Regions from separate parts of the Micromonospora sp. CA-248260 genome, predicted to be linked through region 2. Evidence: predicted binding sites of a transcription regulator. Region 2 holds the regulator's gene; the other holds the start of a gene.

Region 1 (10,213 bases), 3.6 Mb from region 2:
TGCTGCCGCCGACCCGGGCCACGTCCAGACCCGACGGGTGCACACACCAGTCGGTCGCCCCTACCAGCAGTTCCGGCACTGTCACCGCCACCGCCTCGGTCAGCGACGGCACCAGCGAGACGACCCGCATCGTGTCCCCTGCCGCGCTCAGTGGGCGGCGCTCGCGACGGTCTCCCGGGACACCGTAGCCATCGGTACGCCCTCCCGGGCCGCCCACTCGACGGCGTGCCGGACCTCGGCCACCGGCATCGGCCGCCGGTCGGTCACGGTGACCGCCGTGTGCACCGCGAAGGACACGAACGGGTACGACCGGGCCAGCCCGGCGACCGAGGTGTGCACCTGACCGGCCACCGCCAGCGCCTCCTCCCGGCTCAACGCGGGCAGGACCAGCAGGTACTCGTCGGGGGCGAGGCGGATCGCCCGGTCGAGCGGGCGCAGTGGGGCGGTCAGCGCGGCGATCACGGCCTGCGCCTCGCGGGCGGTGCTGCGGCGTCCGAAGCGTTCGGCGGCGCGGGCCGGGTCACCGATCCGGACCCCGATCAGGGCCACCGGCAGGGTGCCGGCGGCGGTCACCCCGTCCATTCCGGTCCAGCGGCGCAGGGTCGGCTCGTCCACCAGGCCCGGTGGTCCCGCGACCGGTTCGGCGGATCGTCCCGGCCCGCCACGGGGGGCCCGGTCGACGCGCTCGGCCATCAGCCGCAACGCCGCCTCCGCCCGGCTCTCACCGGGGGTCGCCGGCAGGTCCCTGACCCGGCGCAGCACCTGATCGATAGCGGTCAGCGCGGCCGGGGGGAGCCGGTCGCCGAGGTGCGCCCGCAGCCGGATCACCTCGTGCAGCGCCTCGTCCCGGCGGAACCCCCAGCGGCCGGCGAAGAGCCGGCCCTCCTCCAGCGTGTCGGCGGCCACCACCTCCCGCCGGTCCCGGGCCACCAGGCTGGCCCCGAAGCGGGGGGTCAGGGCCACCACGCTCCACTCCCGGGCCAGCTCCTCGGTCTCCTCCAGCGCCACCGGGTACGCCCCGTCGGGCAGCTCCGGCGGTGTCTGCCCGACCAGTCCGACCACGGTGACCGCCGCACCCGCGGCGATGCGTGTGTAGCGGGCCCGTTCCCGCTGGAAGTACGGCATCCGCTGGAACAGGGCGATCACCACCAGCGGGCCGTCCTCGGCGGTGGCCAGCGCCGACCGCTCGATGGCGTGGGAGACCGTGACGAGACTCCGCTTGGTCAACAGTTCCGGGGCCGGTCCGTCGTGCAGCACCCCGTGAGCGTAGAGATCCCGGTCGGGGCACACCAACCGCCTGGTGCGGGACCCGCCGCCCGCATCGACGGCCCGGATGCCGGGCTCATCGTCCGCTTCGACGGCCCAGTGCCGGCCCACCGCCCGGATCGACCGCTCGGTGCCGGGTCCACCGGCCGCACCGACGAGGCGGGCACGGGGGTCGACGTCCTAGACTCGGCCGGTCACCTCTCCTGCCACGGACGGACCGACCCGACGATGACGCGTACCGCCACCGACGACGGGGCCCGGCTGCGGCCGGTTCCGGCCGGGGCCGCGCCGCTGTTCGTCCGGGCCGGCCAGGCGGTGTACCCCGCCCGTCGGCTCGGCGACCTGGTGTCGCGGCGGCCGGCCGGGGTCACCGGGCACCAGTGGAGTTCGGCGTTGCGCGCGGAGTTCGACCACGTCGTCTGCGCGGCCGACACCGGCGTGCCGCTGTTCGCCCTGACCGTCGGCCCGACCGCGCCGGCCGGCTCGGCGGGGCAGCGGACCGAGCGGATGGTCTCGGCGGTCTGCGCCGCCGTGGGCCTGCCGGTGCTGCGGATCGGCTCGCCGACGCTGCGGGCCGCCGACCACGGCCGACGGATCATCACGTACGTCATCGACGCCCGCGCCTACGCCGCCGGTGCCGGTGGCGACGACCCGGACGACAACCCGGTCGGTTACCGGGACATCGTCGGCCGGTTGCCCGACGGGCGCACCGGAGCGGTGAACGACCTCGGCGCGCTGTCCCGGGCGGCGGCCGTCGAGGCGTACGTGTCGCGGCGGCTCAGTGATCCGATCGTGCGCGGGCTGCACGTGCGGTGGCGCGACGGGACGGCCGAGGGGTGGAGCTGGGTCGAGGTGCGGACCGGCCGCTGCCTGGTGGAGCGGGTCACCGTGTCCGAGGCGCGGTGGCACTGCGGGGTGGACCCCGCCCGACTGGCCGAGGACCTCGCGGCGGTGGCGGTGGGCGACCGGTTGCCGGTGGGTGACCGGCCGGCGGTGGCTGTGACCGACGAATCGGCCCTGCTCGACCGGGACGAGCTGCGCCGGCAGATCTGCGTGCTGCGGGACCGGCGCGACGAGTTGGCCACGCCGTTCGCCTTCGATCACCTCTGCGGGGACTGACCCCTCCGGGAACGACCCGCCGTCATTTTCCGGCGACGTGTGGTGACAATCCGGCCCGGCCGAAAAATGGTCCCGGATTCCTCGATCCGCTTTGAACCTTCGTCCGGGCCGGCCCGTACCTAAGCGGGAATGGACAGGATCTTCCCAGCCGCGCCACCCGACGCGGCGGACGGTGCGGAAAGGCATCGTCGGCCATCGACGTGCGACCGGAACGTCGCAGTGACCCCGGTGGGGGAGACCGACCCGAAGGTCGTCTCCTCGTCGGGGACACGAGTCAGGTACCGGATCGAGAAGGAGAGCAATTCGATGCGCAGGTCCACAGGGGCACGCCGGTCGTCCGGTAACGCGCGGAGCAAGCGGCTGCTGGCGGCGGTCGGTGCGCTCGTCGTCTTCGGCGGCATCGCCGCCGTCACCCAGATCTCATCGGCCGGGGACAAGCCGAGGCAGCAGGCCCGCAACGTCTCGTCGGCCTGTGTCGCACCGAGCCCCGGCGCCACCTCGCCGAGCGGGCGGGGCAGCACCACCCAGACCTGGCAGAACGGCCGGTGGGTCCGCAACCACTGGGGTGACGGCCAGATGTCCGTCGCCGAGTGCCAGGCCGTCAAGGCCGGCAACGCGCCGGTGACCACGCTGGCCTCGACGGTGGCCTGCCCGGAGGTCACCCCCCGGTTGCCGCAGATCCCGGCCCAGGCCAAGGCCGAGGTGGACAAGGAACTCGCCCTGCTGAAGACCCAGATCGACGACGCCAACAAGCGGCTGGCGGCCGAGGGGCGCAACGGCAAGGCGTTCATCGACAACGCGATCCTCGGCCCGCTGGCCGACAAGCGGCGGTCCGCCCTCAACCGGATCGCCACCGCGATCGGCCGGTTCGCCCAGCGCCCGCAGGGCCTGGAGCAGCTCGCCGGCTGCCAGGTCGCCGCCGCCGCCAACAACGGCGGCCAGAACGGTGGCAACAACAACGGCGGCCAGAACGGCAACAACGGCGGCCAGAACAACAACGGCGGCAACAACGGCAACAACGGCGGCCAGAACGGCGGCAACAACAACGGCGGCCAGAACGGCAACAACGGCAACGCCCTGGGCGTGCTCGCCAAGGACTGCGCCAACAGCCGGTTGCAGCCGCACGACGGCTTCCAGAACGGCAACCGCTGCGTCAGCACCGCGTTCGGCGAGGTCGGCGCGGCGGCCAACAACCCGTCGCTGCTGATCACGCAGTTCCCCAACCAGGTGCAGCGCAACCAGGCCTTCAGCCTGAAGGTCTCCACCCGCAACCTGGTCCGTGACCGGTTCCTGGCGGCCGGGCAGGGTGGCTACTACCTGGAGAGCTCGGTGCTCAACGGTCAGGGCCTCACCCGTGGTCACTTCCACACCGCCTGCCGGATGCTGCAGAACACCAACCAGGCCCCGTCGAACCCGCAGGACGTCCCGGCGTTCTTCGTGGCCACCGAGGACGGCAAGGGCGGCAACCAGTCCGACGACGTGACCATCCAGATCCCGGGCCTGCCGCAGTCGGGTACGGCGCAGTGCGCGGTCTGGGCCGGTGACGGTTCGCACCGGGTTCCGATGATGGAGCGGGCCAACCAGACCCCCGCCTTCGACGTGGTGCGCATCCGGGTCAACTGACCGGACAGACGACAAAGGCCACGGGCCGCCCCGGGGAACTCCCCGGGGCGGCCCGTGGCCTTTCGGGTGGGTCCACTTCTCCGGAGGCCGACGCTGAGGCCCGGTGCGGCCGGCGGGTGGCGATCCTGTTCCGGAGGCCCCGCGTTCCGGGCGGCCAGCGAAGCGACGCATTCCACGGCCCGCGGTGCGGTGTGTTCCGGGCGGCCCGCGGTGCGGGGCGTTCCGGGCGGCCAGGGCCGGGCGGGCCGGCAAGGGTTTTCGGTGACGGCGCAGCGGGTGGAAATTGTGGACACGGCGAAAAGCGCCGGGGTCGCCGCTGTTATCTCAGCGTGACCCCGGCGCGTCCGTTCGTGACCTGACCGCCCTCAGCGGCTCTTCCACGCCTCCACGACCGAGACCGGGATGCGGCCACGCTCGGAAATCTCGTGGCCGTTCTTGGTCGCCCATTCCCGGATGGCGCGGTTCTGCTCGCGGTCCATTCCCGAGACTCCGGCGCGAGCGGGGCGGCGAGCCGGCCGACCGGTCTCGACCGCGCCCCGCCCCATTCGGCGGCCAGCGGTGATGTACGCGTCGAGCGTCTTGCGCAGCACCCCCGCGTTCTCGTCGGAGAGATCGATGGTGTACGCCGCCCCGTCCAGGCTGAACTCGACGGTCCGATCGGCCTTTCCGCCGTCGAGGTCGTCGGTCAGAACGGTGATTACTTTCCTTGCCATCGCCATTACTCCCTGTGTTGAGCGGGGTGTGCTAAGAGTTTGACGTATCTGACGGCAAATCCGCAACAATACGCCTCTCTTTCATTTGACGGGTCGGGTCAATCCTGGGAAATCCGGGTCTGGCCAATGCTGGCCGAGGGTGGAGGTGCGGGCGGGATGTGTCCTGGGTCACATCCCGGAACACGGGGCACGGTTTGTGACTTGAGTGAGACACGCTCAACCTCAAGTGATGGCAGGTGTCCGATGGCAACCCTCGCGGTACTTCCCCTGACCGACGTCGTCCTGCTCCCCGGCATGGTCATCCCGGTGACCCTCGACCCGACCACCCAGGCCGCCGTCGACGCCGCCCGGGCCGGCGGCGACAACACCCTGCTCGCCGTACCCCGCATCGACGGCGAGTACGGCCCCGTCGGCACGATCGCCACCATCGAGAAGGTGGGCCGCCTCCCCGACGGCGAACCCGCCGCCGTGGTGCGTGGCCTGGCCCGTGCCCGGATCGGCTCCGGCGTCCCCGGACCCGGCGCCGCCCTCTGGGTGGAGGCCACCCGACTCGACGAACCCGCCCCCGCCGGCCGCGCCCGCGACCTGGCCCGCGAGTACCGCGCCCTGATGACCTCGGTCCTCCAGCAGCGGGGCGCCTGGCAGGTCATCGACGCGATGGAACGGATGACCGACCTGTCCGAGCTGGCCGACGCGGCCGGCTACGCGCCGTGGCTCAGCCTGGCGCAGAAGACCGAACTGCTCGCCGCTCAGGACGTCACCGCCCGGCTGGAGCTGCTCGTCGGCTGGGTGAAGGACCACCTGGCCGAACAGGAGGTCACCGAACAGATCACCAGTGACGTCCGGGAGGGGCTGGAGAAGTCCCAGCGGGAGTTCCTGCTCCGCCAGCAGCTCGCCGCGATCCGCAAGGAACTGGGCGAGGACGAGCCGGACGGCTCCGCCGACTACCGCTCCCGGGTGGAGACCGCCGACCTGCCGGACAAGGTCCGCGAGGCGGCGCTGCGTGAGGTCGGCAAGTTGGAACGGGCCAGCGACGCCTCACCCGAGGCGGGGTGGATCCGCACCTGGCTGGACACGGTGCTGGAGATGCCGTGGAGCACCCGTACCGAGGACAACACCGACCTGGCGACGGCGCGGGCGGTGCTCGACGCCGACCACGCCGGCCTGGCCGACGTCAAGGACCGCATCCTGGAATACCTGGCGGTGCGCAACCGCCGTGCCGAGCGCAACCTCGGCGTGGTAGGCGGGCGCGGCTCCGGCGCGGTGCTCGCCCTCGCCGGCCCGCCCGGAGTCGGCAAGACCAGCCTCGGCGAGTCGGTGGCCCGCGCGCTGGGCCGCAACTTCGTCCGGGTCTCCCTCGGCGGCGTCCGCGACGAGGCCGAGATCCGTGGGCACCGGCGCACCTACGTCGGCGCGCTGCCCGGCCGGATCGTCCGCGCGCTGCGCGAGGCCGGCTCGATGAACCCGGTGGTGCTCCTCGACGAGGTCGACAAGCTCGCCGCCGGGTACGCCGGTGACCCGGCCGCCGCCCTGCTGGAGGTGCTCGACCCGGCCCAGAACCACACCTTCCGCGACCACTACCTCGAAGTCGACCTCGACCTGTCCGACGTGCTCTTCCTGGCCACCGCCAACGTGGTGGAGGCCATCCCCGGCCCGCTGCTGGACCGGATGGAACTGGTCACCCTGGACGGCTACACCGAGGACGAGAAGGTCGCCATCGCCCGCGACCACCTGCTGCCCCGGCAGCTCCAGCGGGCCGGCCTGACCGCCGACGAGGTGACCGTCACCGACGAGGTGCTGGCGCTGATCGCCGGCGAGTACACCCGGGAGGCCGGCGTCCGGCAGCTCGAACGGGCCCTGGCGAAGATCCTGCGCAAGGTCGCCGTGACCCTGACGACCGACCCGACCCCGGTCCGGGTGGACACCGACACCCTGGCCAGCTACCTGGGCCGGCCGAAGTTCACCCCGGAGTCGGCGGAGCGCACGGCGGTACCCGGCGTGGCCACCGGCCTGGCCGTCACCGGCGCCGGCGGTGACGTGCTCTTCATCGAGGCCACCAGCATGGACGGTGAGCCCGGGTTGACCCTCACCGGGCAACTCGGCGACGTGATGAAGGAGTCCGCCCACATCGCGCTGTCCTACCTGCGCGCCAACGGGCGGCGCTACGGCCTCGACCCGAACGTCCTGGCCGGACGCCGGATCCACCTGCACGTGCCGGCGGGCGCGGTGCCCAAGGACGGCCCGAGCGCCGGCATCACCATGGTCACCGCGCTGGCGTCCCTGGTGACCGGCCGGCCGGTACGGCCCGAGTTCGGGATGACCGGCGAGGTGACGCTGTCCGGGCGGGTGCTGCCCATCGGCGGGGTGAAGCAGAAGCTGCTCGCCGCGCACCGGGCCGGCCTGACCGAGGTGATCATCCCGGCCCGCAACGAGCCGGACCTCGACGACCTGCCCACCGAGGTACGCGAGGCGTTGACCGTGCACACCCTGGCCGACGTGGCCGACGTGCTCGCCCTGGCGTTGCGCCCGGCCGAGATCGACGCGGAGACGCTCGGCGGCCGGCCGGTCGGGGCCGCCTGACCGGCCTCGCCCGACCGCTTCCACGGCCCTCGGCGTCCCACCGGGCGTCGGGGGCCGTCAGGGCCGTAGCCTGACCATCCCCGTTACCGCATCCGCCACCACGGTGGCACCCCCCGGAGGCGACCGCCGATGAACCTGTTCCTGTGGATCCTGCAGATCCTGCTCGCCGCGCTCTTCGCCGGCGCGGGGCTGACCAAGCTGACCCAGCCCAAGGAGAAGTTGCGCGACCGGATGGGCTGGGTGGAGAACGTCCCGCCCACCCAGGTCAAGGCGCTCGGCGCGGTCGAGGTGCTGGCCGCGCTGGGACTGGTCCTGCCCGGCCTCACCGGCATCGCCACCGTGCTCACCCCGCTGGCCGCCGTCGGGCTGGTGATCGTGATGATCGGCGCGATCGTGGTGCACGCCCGCGCCAAGGAGCACCCCGGCACCGCGATGACCGTGGTGCTGCTGATCCTGGCGGCGATCGTCGCCTGGGGCCGCTTCGGGCCGTACCCGCTCTGACGAACGCGACCGGCCCGCGCCCCCGTCCTGGGGTGCGGGCCGGTGTCGCGTGTCGGGTCAGTGCCCCTCGCCGCCACGGTCGCGCCGTACGGTCGCCTTACGGCCCTTGATGGTGCTGTTGCGCAGCCCCGCGATCACCTCGTCGGCGACGCCCTGCGGCACCTCCACCAGGGAGAACCGGTCGGCGATCTCGATCGAGCCGATGTCGCGGCCACTCACCCGGGTCTCGCCGGTGATCGCACCGACCAGGTCCTGCGGGCGGACCCCGGCGCGGCGGCCCAGGCCGATGAAGACCTGCGCGGTGCCGCCCGTGCGGGGCCGGCCGCCACCGCGCCGGTCCCCGCCCCGGCTGTCGAACCCGGGCCGGGACTCCCGAGGCGGACGGACCGCCACCTGCGGGATCTCCTCGTCGTCGTCGGAGCCGGGCAGGGCCGCCTCGTGGGCCAGCTTGACGGCTGCCAGCGCCACCTCCATCAGGTCGAACTCGTCCGACAGTGACTCGACGATCACCCGGAACGGGTCCAGGTCGTCCTCCAGCAGGCTCTCCCGCAGCGCCGCCTGGGTCAACGCCAGCCGGCGGGTCCGCAGGTCGGCCACCGTCGGGATCTTGTCGATGGTGATCCGCTGGCCGGTGACCCGCTCGATGGTCTTGAGCATCCGGTGTTCCCGGGGCTCGGCGAGGGTGATCGCCACCCCCTCCCGACCGGCCCGGCCCACCCGGCCGATCCGGTGCACGTACGACTCCGGGGCCGACGGCACGTCGTAGTTGACCACGTGGGTGAGCTGCTCGACGTCCAGCCCACGGGCCGCCACGTCGGTGGCCACCAGCAGGTCGGCGGTGCCGGCGCGCAGCCGCCCCATCACCCGGTCCCGCTGCTCCTGGCTCATCCCGCCGTGCAGCGCCTCGGCCCGGTAGCCGCGCCCGTTCATCGTCTCGGTGAGCCGGTCCACCTCCTCCCGGCTGCGGCAGAACACGATCGCCGCCGTCGGCGACTCCACGTCCAGCACCCGGCCCAGCACCGCGGGCTTGTGCGCCCGGGTGACGATGTACGCGCTCTGCCGGACCCGGGGCGCCTCCCCGGCGACCGGCTGCTCCCGCCCGATCTGGATCCGCTCCGGGTCGGTCAGGTGCTTGCGGGCCAGGCCGTCGATCCGGGCCGGCATGGTGGCCGAGAAGAGCACCGTCTGGCGCTGCGCGGGCGCGTGCTCCAGGATCGCCTCGATGTCCTCGGCGAAGCCCATGTCGAGCATCTCGTCGGCCTCGTCCAGCACCACCGTGGCCAGCGCGCCCAACCGCAGGGTGCCCCGGGCGATGTGGTCCAGCGCCCGGCCGGGGGTCGCCACCACCACGTCCACGCCCAGGTCCAGGGCGCGCAGTTGACGGCCGATCGGCTGGCCGCCGTAGATCGGCAGCACCCGGGCCCCGAGGTCCTTGCCGTACCGGTGGAACGCCTCGGAGACCTGCACGGCCAGTTCCCGGGTGGGCACCAGCACCAGCGACACCGGGTCACCGCCGGAGCGGTCGTCCGGCATCCGCTGCAACAGGGGCAGGGCGAACGCGGCGGTCTTGCCCGTACCGGTCGCCGCCTGCCCGAGCAGGTCCCGTCCCGCCAGCAGCAGCGGGATCGCCTCGCGCTGGATGGGGGTGGGCTCCTCGTAGCCGAGCGCGGCGAGCGCGCCCAACAGCTCGGCGCGCAGCCCGAGATCGACGAAGGCGGGTACGCCGTCGGAGTCGTCGGGCGCGGAGAGGTCGGTCGGTGTAGGTGCGGAACTCATGGGACAAAGTTTTCCATCATCCCCGTCGGGCCGTCGCGCCGACCGGCCCCACCGTGCCGACCGGCACAGCCGCGCCCGCCCGCCGGCTAGCCTGACGGGCGTGCGTACGGTGGAACTGCTCTGCTGCCCGGTGCTGGAGGAGACGGTCCGCACCGCGTGGGACAGGCTGGCCGGGGCGGGGCTGCCCAGCCTGGCCCGGCACGGCCACCCGACGAACCGGCCGCACCTGACGCTGGCCGCCGTCGAGGCGTTCCCGCCCGGCGCGGTCGACCGGCTCGCCGGTCTCTTCGATGCCGCGCTGCCCCTGCCGGTCCGGCTGGAACGGGTGGCGGTGCTCGACGGCAGCGCGCCGCTGGTCTGGTTGGTCCGGCCCACGGCGGAGCTGACCGCCCTGCACGGGGCCGTCTGGGCGGCACTGGACGGCGCGGACGGGCAGCGGCCCTGGCACGCCCCGGGGAACTGGGTGCCGCACCTGAGCCTCGCGCTGCGCTTCCGCGACCACGACCGGCGGCGGGCCCGCGCGGTGGTCGGCGGTGACCGGCCGGAGGGCCGGTTCGTGGCGGCACGCAGCTACGACGGCGACACCCGGACCGTCCGGCCGTTGGGCGGTGACTTCCCGGCGGACTGACGGTGGT
Region 2 (10,213 bases):
GCTCCGGGTCGCCGCTCTTCTTCCGCATCCCGAACATGCCCCTCTCCTTTCCCCGCCCCACCCCTGACCACCCACCCCACCCCCACCCAACCCGCCCCACCCCCCACTCGACCCACCCCGCCCCCACTCAACCTCCGCCCAACCGCACTCAGCTCTCGCCAACCGCGGTGATCAAGAGGTTTACGTCACCAGAGAGCGCTCCCAGTGACGTAAACCTCTTGATCACCGGCGCAGGAAGGCCGGGGCGGGGGGTGATCAAGAGGTTTACGTCGAGGGAAAGCGCTCTCGTGACGTAAACCTCTTGATCACCAGGGCGGGGGGCGGGGCGGGGGGGCGGGGCGGGAGGGGGAGGGGCGGCGGGGGCGGGGGTCAGGTGGAGGTGACGGTGAGGGCGTTCTTGTCGTCGGACAGGTCGACCCGTACCGTGTCGCCGTCCCGGATCACGCCACCCAGCAGGGCCTTGGCGAGCTGGTCGCCGATGGCCGACTGGACCAGGCGGCGCAGCGGGCGGGCACCGTAGATCGGGTCGTACCCGTGCTCGGCGAGCCAGGTCCGGGCGGCGTCGCTGACGTCCAACGCCAGCCGGCGGTCGCCGAGGCGCCGACGCAGCCGGGTGAGCTGGATGTCGACGATCGACCGCAGGTCGTCCCCGCGCAGCGCGGCGAAGACCACGATGTCGTCGAGCCGGTTGAGGAACTCCGGCTTGAAGTGCGAGCGGACCACCGCGAGCACCCCCTCCCGGCGCTGCTCGTCGGCGAGCGTCAGGTCGCTGATCACCGACGACCCCAGGTTGGAGGTGAGGATCAGGATCGCGTTGCGGAAGTCGACGGTACGACCCTGACCGTCCGTGAGCCGACCGTCGTCGAGCACCTGGAGCAGGATGTCGAAGACGTCCGGGTGGGCCTTCTCCACCTCGTCCAGCAGGATCACCGAGTAGGGGCGGCGGCGCACCGCCTCGGTGAGCTGCCCGCCCTCCTCGTAGCCGACGTAGCCGGGCGGGGCACCGACCAGGCGGGCGACGGAGTGCTTCTCGCCGTACTCGCTCATGTCGATGCGGACCATGGCCCGCTCGTCGTCGAAGAGGAACTCGGCGAGCGCCTTGGCCAGCTCGGTCTTGCCGACGCCGGTGGGGCCGAGGAACAGGAAGCTGCCGGTGGGGCGGTCCGGGTCGGCGACGCCGGCCCGCGCCCGGCGCACTGCGTCGGAGACGGCACCGACGGCCTCGGCCTGGCCGACGACCCGGCCGCCCAGCGACTCCTCCATCCGCAGCAGCTTGGCGGTCTCGCCCTCCAGCAGCCGGCCGGCCGGGATGCCCGTCCAGGAGGCGACGACGGAGGCGATGTCGTCCGCGCCGACCTCCTCCTTGAGCATCGCGCCGTCGGCCTGGAGCCGGGCGAGTTCCTCCTCGGCCCGCGCCAGGTCGGCCTTGAGCGCCGGGATGCGGCCGTAGCGCAGCTCGGCGGCGCGTTCCAGCTCGCCGTCGCGTTCGGCCCGTTCGGCCTCGCCGCCGAGGCGTTCCAGCTCCTCCTTGGCGGTGGAGAGCTTGGTGATGTGGCTCTTCTCGGTCTGCCAGCGCTCGGACAGGGCGGTGAGCTGCTCGCGCTTGTCGGCCAGCTCCTTACGCAGCCGCTCCAGCCGCTCGGCGGAGGCGGCGTCGGGCTCCTTGGCCAGCGCCATCTCCTCGATCTCCAGCCGGCGGACCGCCCGTTCGATCTCGTCCACCTCGACCGGCCGGGAGTCGATCTCCATGCGGAGCCGGGACGCGGACTCGTCGACCAGGTCGATCGCCTTGTCGGGCAGGAACCGGTCGGTGATGTACCGGTCGGACAGCGACGCGGCGGCGACCAGGGCGGCGTCGGTGATCCGGACGCCGTGGTGCACCTCGTAGCGTTCCTTGAGGCCGCGCAGGATGCCGATGGTGTCCTCGATGGTGGGCTCGCCGACCAGCACCGGCTGGAACCGACGCTCCAGCGCCGGGTCCTTCTCGATGTGCTCGCGGTACTCGTCGAGGGTGGTCGCGCCGACCATCCGCAGCTCGCCGCGCGCCAGCATCGGCTTGAGCATGTTGCCGGCGTCCATCGAGCCCTCGCCCTTGCCCGCGCCGACCACGGTGTGCAGCTCGTCGAGGAAGGTGATGACTTGCCCGTTGGAGTTCTTGATCTCCTCCAGGACGGACTTGAGCCGTTCCTCGAACTGCCCCCGGTACTGCGCCCCGGCGACCATCGCGCCGAGGTCGAGCGAGACCAGCTTCTTGTCGCGCAGCGACTCGGGCACGTCGCCGGCCACGATCCGCTGGGCCAGGCCCTCGACGATCGCGGTCTTACCGACGCCGGGCTCGCCGATCAGCACCGGGTTGTTCTTGGTACGCCGGGAGAGCACCTGGATCACCCGGCGGATCTCCGAATCCCGGCCGATCACCGGGTCGATCTTGCCGTCGCGGGCGCTCGCGGTGAGGTCGACGCCGTACTTGGTCAGCGCCTGGTAGGTCTGCTCCGGGTCGGCGGTGGTGACCCGCCGGTCCCCGCCCCGCACCGTCGGGAACGCGGCGACCAGGTTCTCCTCGGTGGCCCCAGCCGACTTCAGCGCGTTGGACACCGCGCCACCCACCCGGGCCAGACCGGCCAGCAGGTGCTCGGTGGAGGTGTACTCGTCGCCGAGCGGCCGGGCGATCTGCTCGGCGGCCCCGATGGCGTTGACGAACTCGCGGGCGAGGGTGGGCTCGGCGATGCTGGACCCACGGGCTGCGGGCAGCGCGTCGACCGCGCGCTGGGCGACCCGGCGCAGCTCGGCGGGGTCGGCACCCGCGGCGCGCAGCAGGCCGGCAGCGGTGGAACCGTCGGTGTCGAGCAGTGCCGACAGCAGGTGCCAGGGTTCCACGGTGGCGTGACCACGCTGGTTGGCCAGCGCGACGGCACCGGTGATGGTTTCGCGGCTCTTGGTGGTGAGTCGTTCCGTGTTCATGGGCTCCCCCGGGATCGGCGTGTCCACTAGTAAGAGACACCACCAGAGTTGAGCCTATTCCGCTCAACTCTCGCTATGTGACTCGCGTCACAAACTCTCGTTCGAGGTCGGCCGACGAACTCCGGCCCACCTCAGTTGACCCACCGCACCCTGCCGCACTCCACCCCGCCTCGCCCACCTCCGCTCAGGAGTCAGCGGGGCAGGCGGGCGGCGCAGGGGTCTCGTGGTCGGCCCGGAGCACGCACCGCCGACCACTGTCCAGCCGGTTGTCGCAGAAGACCCGGTGGCGTACCCCCTGGTCGTCCTCGGCGGAGACGGTGGTCTCGCCGGGGTCGACGTGGGCGAGGAAGGCCAGCGAGCGGGCCGCCGTCCGGGCGAGCATCTTGGCCCGCGCCAGGTCCGCAGCGACCACCGGCAGGTGTACGACATACCGCCCGGTCATGCCTCCCCACCCGCCCGACCCGGCTCACGCCACCCCGGGCGGGCCGAAGCAGTATCGGCCCAATGGCGGTATAGCGATGGCTCGGACACCGCAATATCGCCCCACCTGAGTTGACCAAGGTCGAGCTTCGACGGTGGGTGCGGCGACTCGTACCCCATGGCGCTCCTTCGCTGGACGGCTCGGTGTCGCGGTGCTGGAAGGGCAGCCCGGCCGCGCTGCCGGTTCGGCCGGGCTGCCCGCCCTGCCGTCGCAGCCCACCTCAGCGGTACGACGACAGGGCCGGTGACATGGTCGGGACGGGCCACGGGGGATGCCCGCCCCGACCGTCTGAGCGCCCCGAGTGCCATCCGGGGGCGTTCACCTCGAACCTACAATCGGTACCGGTTGCAGGTCAACGACCCACCCACAATTGCTTGAGGTTGGAGGTGCGAGCGTGATCAGATAGGCGTGCCATCCGGGGAGTGAAGCATGCCCAAGCAGCAGTACCAGGTGCTCGCAGACGAGCTGAAGAACAAGATCGATTCAGGAGAGTGGCCGCCCGGCACCAAGCTGCCGAGCAGGTCGCAGCTGTGCAGGGAATACGGCGTGTCGGACACCGTGGTCGGCAAGGCCATGATGATCCTGCGTGCCACCGGGCTCACCGAAACCCTCGAAGGGGTCGGCGTCTTCGTCGCCGCACCCGCCGAGGGCTCGTCCTGAGCCAGCCACCCGGCCCCACAGGGTTACCGACCGGCGAGCCGGCGAGCACAGCCGGTGCCTGCCGGAAAGCGCCCGCCAGCAGCACAGACGTCCAACGGGCCCAGCTTGGGCGCAGGGTATAGCCTCGCGTCCGTGCGAGTACGTGTCGAACAGACCGCCCTACCCGGAATCGGCGTACGTCATGATCTGATGACGGAGTCCGGTCGCCGGCTCGGTGTGGTCTCCCACCGCAATGGCCGCCGCGACCTGGTCCTCTACGACCCGGACGATCCCGACTCCTGCCAGCATGACATCCCGCTGACCGACGACGAGGCCGAGGCGTTGGCCGACATCCTCGGCGCGTCGCTGATGCTGGGTCAGCTCTCCGGCCTGCGCGAGCAGGCGGCCGGGCTGCTCACCGAGCAGATCGCCATCCCGGCCGGGTCGAAGTACGTCAACAAGCGGCTCGGTGACACCAAGGCACGTACCCGCACCAGCGCCTCCATCGTGGCGGTGCTCCGGCAGGGCGAGGTCAACGTCTCGCCCGATCCCACCTTCCGCTTCGCGGCCGGTGACGTGGTGGTCGTGGTCGGGACCCGGCAGGGTCTCGACGGGGTGACAGCCATCCTCGCCGACAGTGACCCGGACGGCTGAGGCGTATGCACGAAACCACCACACTGCTCATCGAGGTCGGCGCGCTCCTGCTTCTGCTCGGGCTGCTCGGCCGGCTCAGCCGCCGGTTCGGCGTCTCCCCCATCCCCCTCTACCTGCTCGCCGGGCTCGCCTTCGGGCACGGTGGCCTGCTCCCGCTGGCCGCGAGCGAGGAGTTCTTCGCCGTCGGCGCCGAGATCGGCGTCATCCTGCTGCTGGTCATGCTCGGCCTGGAATACAGCGCCAACGAGCTGGTCGGCAACCTGCGCTCGGCGGCCCCGGCCGGCCTGATCGACGCGGCGCTCAACGCCCTGCCCGGTTTCGGCTTCGCGTTGCTGCTCGGCTGGGGCTGGGTGGCCGCCGTGGTGCTCGGCGGCATCACCTGGATCTCGTCGTCCGGGGTGATCGCCAAGGTGCTCGGCGACCTCGGCCGGGTCGGTAACCGGGAAACCCCGGTCATCCTCTCCGTGCTGGTCATCGAGGACCTGGCGATGGCGCTCTACCTGCCGCTGGTGACCGCGCTGCTGGCCGGCGTGGGCCTGGTCAAGGGTGGGATCGCGCTGGGTGTCGCGGTGTTCACCGTGGTGATCGTGCTGGTCGTCGCCATCCGCTTCGGCCACCTGATCTCCGCCGCCCTGTCGGCGAAGGACCCGGAGGCGTTGCTGCTCGGGGTGCTCGGCCTGACCCTGCTGGTCGCCGGCATCGCCGCCCGGCTCCAGGTCTCCGCCGCCGTCGGGGCGTTCCTGGTCGGCATCGCCCTGTCCGGGCCGGTGGCGCACCACGCCACCGAACTGCTCTCCCCGCTGCGGGACCTCTTCGCCGCGGTCTTCTTCGTCTTCTTCGGCCTGGTCACCGACCCCCGGGACATGCCGCCGGTGCTGCTGCCCGCGATCGTGCTGGCCGTGGTCACCATGGGGACCAAGCTGCTCACCGGCTACCTGGCGGCCCGCCGGGCCGGCATCGCCGAACCGGGCCGTTGGCGGGCCGGCTTCGCGTTGATGCCGCGCGGCGAGTTCTCCATCGTCATCGCCGGTCTGGCCGTCGCCGCCGGCACCGTCGAACCCAAACTGGCGGCGCTCGCCACGGCGTACGTGCTGATCACCGTGATCACCGGTCCGATGCTCGCCCGCCTGCCCGACATGCGCTGGTTCAAGCAGAGGCTGCGTCGACGGATCGCCGCCCGACAGCCCCAGCCGGTACCCGCCACGGACTGAGAACCGCCTGACCAGGCCCCTCACACAGGTGGCCTGGCCAGGGCCTCCGTTGCCGAATTGCTCCCGGCGGGGTCTTCCGCCGGCCGGGCAGCGGCGGCTAGCGTTGCGCCCCAGCAGGACAGGGTCCCGCGGGCGGACGGAGGCACCCCGTGGATGTGAGCGGAAGGTTGCCGGTGAGCGTGCAGGATCCGCCGTTCCACGGCTTCGCCAACCCCGTCGACCCGTCGTCGGGGGAGCTACGGGCCTGGGCGTACCAGCCGGACTCGGTGCCGCTGACCTCGCTGCCACAAGACTGGGACCTGCTGGTCTCCGGCGACCACCTGGTGCTCACCCTGTTCGAGTTGGCGTTGGACCCGGCCTGCCCCGCGCGCCGCTTCGCCCTGCACTGCCTCTACATCTACGCGGCCGACGGCATCCGGACGAACTTCCGCGCCCACCCCAAGCGTCGCTTCCGCAAACTGGTGGAGCAGGCCGAACGCGACGGCGACGAGTTGATGCGCAACTGGGCGTACAACAGTCGGGCGCTGCTGGCCCGGCAGGAACTCTTCACCTACCACGACTGGTGCGAGGGCGGCCTGGTCCGGGACAACCGCCGGCTCGGCTGACCGGCGGCGCACCCGCAGCCGGACGGCGAACGGGCCGGGACCCCCCGTGGGTCCCGGCCCGCACGTCGACGGATCGTCAGCGTGCCGATCCGCCCTGGTTGCGGCGTTTCTCCCCGGTCCGCTCCCGGTCCGCCCCGGGGTCGGCCCCTTCGGCGAACCTGCCGTTCTTCACCGTGTCGGAGAACTTGCCCTCGGTGACCCGGTCGAACTTCTCCCGGACGTTCTCGGCCACCTTGTTGAGCCGCTCCTCCGCCTGCCGGGCCACTTTCTTCGCCGATTCCGCCACGGTTCCCCCCGCCGTCGGAGTCCGAATTGACCTGGTTGGACCTGACAACAGGCTAGCCGGAACGACCACCCACCGCCGGAAAACCCCGACCGCAGACCACCGCCGACCCGGCGGGCCGGGCCAGGGTCAGCGGTCGGGGGTGCGGCGGGGACGCCAGACCACCAGCGCCGTGGAGGTGCGACTGGTCGGCACCAGGTCACCCCGGGAGAAACCGCTGGCCAGCGTCTCCAGCTCGGCGATCCGGCGGTAGGCGGCGTCCAGCTCCGCCTCCAGTCGGGCCACCCGCTGCTGGGCCTGCTCCACCAGGCGTTCCAGCCCGATGATCCGTTTCACCCCGGCCAGGTTGACACCCTCGTCCTGGCTGAGCCGCTGGACCTCACGCAGCAGGACCACGTCCCGCACGCTGTAGCGTCGCCCGCCACCGGCCGCCCGACCGGCCTGCACCAGGCCGAGCCGGTCGTACTGACGCAACGTCTGCGGGTGCATTCCCGCCATCCGTGCCGCGACCGAGATCATCAGCACCTTGGCCTCGTAGGCGGCGTCACCCGAACCGACGAACCCGTCCGACATCTCCACTCACCTCCGCACCCGTCAACCGGTCAACCGACCCGACGCACCCGCGCGTCGAGATGTTCCCGGGCCGCCGGCGGCGTCGCGTCGGCGAACGACTCCAGCGCCGCCCGGGCTTCGTCCGACACCGTCGCCGGCACCACCACGTCCAACGTGACCAGCAGGTCACCGGCCTGACCGTCGCGACGCACCACACCCTTGCCCCGGGCCCGCAGCACCCGACCGGACGGGGTCCCCGGCGGCACGCGCAGGGTCACCGCGCCGTCCAGCGTGGGCACCCGCAGGTCGGTGCCGAGCACCGCCTCGGCGAAGGTGATCGGCACGGCCAGCGTCAGGTCGTCACCGGTACGCCCGAACAGGTCGTCCGGGCGGACCTTCACCTGGACGAACAGGTCGCCCGCCGGTCCACCCCGCTGACCCGGCTCGCCCCGCCCGGCCAACCTGATCCGCTGCCCGTCGGCCACCCCGGCGGGAAAGCGGACGTTCAACGTGCGGGTCTTGGTGACCCCGCCGGTGCCGTGGCACTCGGGGCACTTCTCCTCGACGACCGTGCCGACGCCCTGGCAGTTGCGGCACGGCTCGGAGAAGCTGAACGACCCCTGGTCCCGGGTGGTCACCCCGGCGCCGTGGCAGACCGGGCAGGCGGTCGGCTGGGTGCCGGGCTTCGCGCCGTTGCCGTGGCAGGTGTCGCAGACCCCGGGCGCGCGCAGCGTCAACGGCAGGGTGACACCACGCACCGCGTCCCCGAAGTCGAGGGCCACCTCGGTCTCCACGTCCCGGCCCCGGGCCGGGCCACGTGCCCGCGTCGGACCGGCACCACCGCCGGAGAAGATCGAGCTGAACAGGTCGGTGAAGCCGCCACCACCGAACCGGGTGTCCCCGCCACCGCCGCCGAACAGGTCGGAGACGTCGAACGGGGCACCGCCGGGCTGACCCGTGCCGGGCGCGCCCCGACGGAACGCGCCCGAGCCGAACAGCGAGCGCATCTCGTCGTACTCGCGGCGCTTGGTGTCGTCGCCGAGCACCGCGTACGCCTCGGAGACGCCCTTGAACCGCTCCTCGGCCTTCGGGTCACCGGGGTTGTGGTCCGGGTGCGATTCCCGGGCCAGTTTCCGGTACGACTTCTTGATCTCGTCTGAGGAGGCGGACTTCTCCACGCCCAACGTGGCGTAGAAGTCCTTCTCGATCCAGTCCTTGGAACTCACCGGTCCACCCCCTTCCGTGAGATGTGGCCCGGTCGCCCCGCCCACCGGGTGCGGGTGGGCGGGGCGACCGGATGGCCGTGCACTATTGCGGGTCGGCGACCGCGACCATGGCCGGCCGCAGCAGCCGCTCACCGAGCAGGTAGCCCCGGCGCATCACCTGGACACAGGTGGGCTCGTCCACGTCCGGCGAGGTCTGGTGCGCGACCGCCTCGTGCCGGGTCGGGTCGAACGGATCGCCCTTCTCGCCGAAGGGGGTCAGGCCGAACTTGCCCAGCGCCGTGGTGAGCTGCTCGGCCACCGTGCCGAACGGCCCCACCAGGTCGCCGTGCTCCCGGGCCCGGTCCAGGTCGTCCAGGATGGGCAGCAGCGCGGCGAGCACCGAGCCGGTCGCCTGCTCCTGGACCACGCCCCGGTCCCGGTCCACCCGCTTGCGGTAGTTGGCGTACTCCGCCGACACCCGTTGCAGGTCCCGGGTCCGTTCGTCCAGCTCGGCCCGGAGGGCTTCCAGCTCGGCGCCGAGCGGCGAGCCGGTCGGGCTGTCGTCGACCGGCTGCGCGGGGGCGTCCACCACCGGCGGACCGGTCGGTGCCGGCCCGTCGAGCGCGGTCGCCTCGGCCTCGATCTCGTCGACCATCACCTCGGCCTCCTCGACCAGCCCCTCGGCCGGGGCGTCCGCCCCGGCGTCGGCGGCGGCGGGCGGCTCCTCGGTCCTGCCCAGCTTGCGGTTGTTCCGGATGACGACCCGCGGCCCGTCGTCGGCGGGCTCGGAGCCACCCGGCGTCGACCCGGAGGCGCCCGGGTCGGCGACTCGTGGCTTCTCCGTCATACGACTACCTCGATCCCTGTGCGGTGAGTTCGTGTCCGGCGCGGACCGTCACTTCTTGTCCTCGTCCACGATCTCCGCGTCGACCACGTCGTCCGGGCCGCCCGCCTTCGGGGCCCCGGCGGCACCGGCACCCGCGCCGGCACCGGCGCCCGCGCCCGGACCTGCCGCGCCCGGCTGCTCCCCCTGCTCGGCCTGCTGCGCGTAGAGCAGCGAACCGGCCTGCTGGGAGACCTGGGCGAGCCGCTCGTGGGCCGCCTTGATCTTCTCGATGTCCTGACCGCCGAGCGCGCCGCGCAGCTCGCCGAGGGCCTCGTTGAGCTGCTCCCGGTTCTCCGTCGGCAGCTTGTCGCCGCTCTCGGCGAGGAACTTCTCGGTCTGCCACTGGAGCGCCTCGGCCACGTTGCGGGCCTCCGCCTCCTCGCGGCGACGCTTGTCGTCGTCGGCGTGCTCTTCGGCGTCGCGGCGCATCCGCTCGATGTCGTCCTTCGGCAGCGAGGAGCCGCCGGTGATCGTCATCTTCTGTTCCTTGCCGGTGCCCAGGTCCTTGGCGTGCACGTTGACGATGCCGTTGGCGTCGATGTCGAAGGCGACCTCGACCTGCGGCACGCCACGCGGCGCCGGCGGGAGGCCGGTCAGCTCGAAGGTGCCGAGCTTCTTGTTGTACGCCGCGATCTCGCGCTCGCCCTGGAACACCTGGATCAGCACCGACGGCTGGTTGTCGTCGGCCGTGGTGAAGACCTCGGAGCGCCTGGTCGGGATGGTGGTGTTGCGCTCG

The links. The regulator HspR, encoded in region 2, represses chaperone genes until heat shock. The targets are predictions, from matches to a motif close to TTGAGTNNNNNNNACTCAA.
Region 1: lon (endopeptidase La) is a predicted target of HspR. The motif match lies at 4,923-4,941, and genes of this name have one in related genera.

Annotation. Positions count from the first base shown of each region.
Region 1 is NZ_CP192021.1:3,760,112-3,770,324, reverse strand. Features, by position in the region: gene ACQP2H_RS16635 (helical backbone metal receptor) at 1-130, opposite strand, end outside; gene ACQP2H_RS16630 (DICT sensory domain-containing protein) at 148-1,257, opposite strand; gene ACQP2H_RS16625 (hypothetical protein) at 1,261-2,385, shown strand; gene ACQP2H_RS16620 (hypothetical protein) at 2,692-4,008, shown strand; gene ACQP2H_RS16615 (histone-like nucleoid-structuring protein Lsr2) at 4,374-4,721, opposite strand; gene lon (endopeptidase La) at 4,965-7,301, shown strand; gene ACQP2H_RS16605 (DoxX family protein) at 7,431-7,802, shown strand; gene ACQP2H_RS16600 (DEAD/DEAH box helicase) at 7,860-9,578, opposite strand; gene ACQP2H_RS16595 (2'-5' RNA ligase family protein) at 9,679-10,206, shown strand.
Region 2 is NZ_CP192021.1:135,796-146,008, reverse strand. Features, by position in the region: gene ACQP2H_RS00700 (hypothetical protein) at 1-37, opposite strand, end outside; gene clpB (ATP-dependent chaperone ClpB) at 370-2,961, opposite strand; gene ACQP2H_RS00690 (hypothetical protein) at 3,146-3,403, opposite strand; gene ACQP2H_RS00685 (winged helix-turn-helix domain-containing protein) at 3,872-4,102, shown strand; gene ACQP2H_RS00680 (cation:proton antiporter regulatory subunit) at 4,235-4,735, shown strand; gene ACQP2H_RS00675 (cation:proton antiporter) at 4,741-5,946, shown strand; gene ACQP2H_RS00670 (hypothetical protein) at 6,120-6,551, shown strand; gene ACQP2H_RS00665 (hypothetical protein) at 6,628-6,837, opposite strand; gene ACQP2H_RS00660 (heat shock protein transcriptional repressor HspR) at 6,964-7,407, opposite strand; gene dnaJ (molecular chaperone DnaJ) at 7,437-8,612, opposite strand; gene grpE (nucleotide exchange factor GrpE) at 8,695-9,438, opposite strand; gene dnaK (molecular chaperone DnaK) at 9,487-10,213, opposite strand, start outside.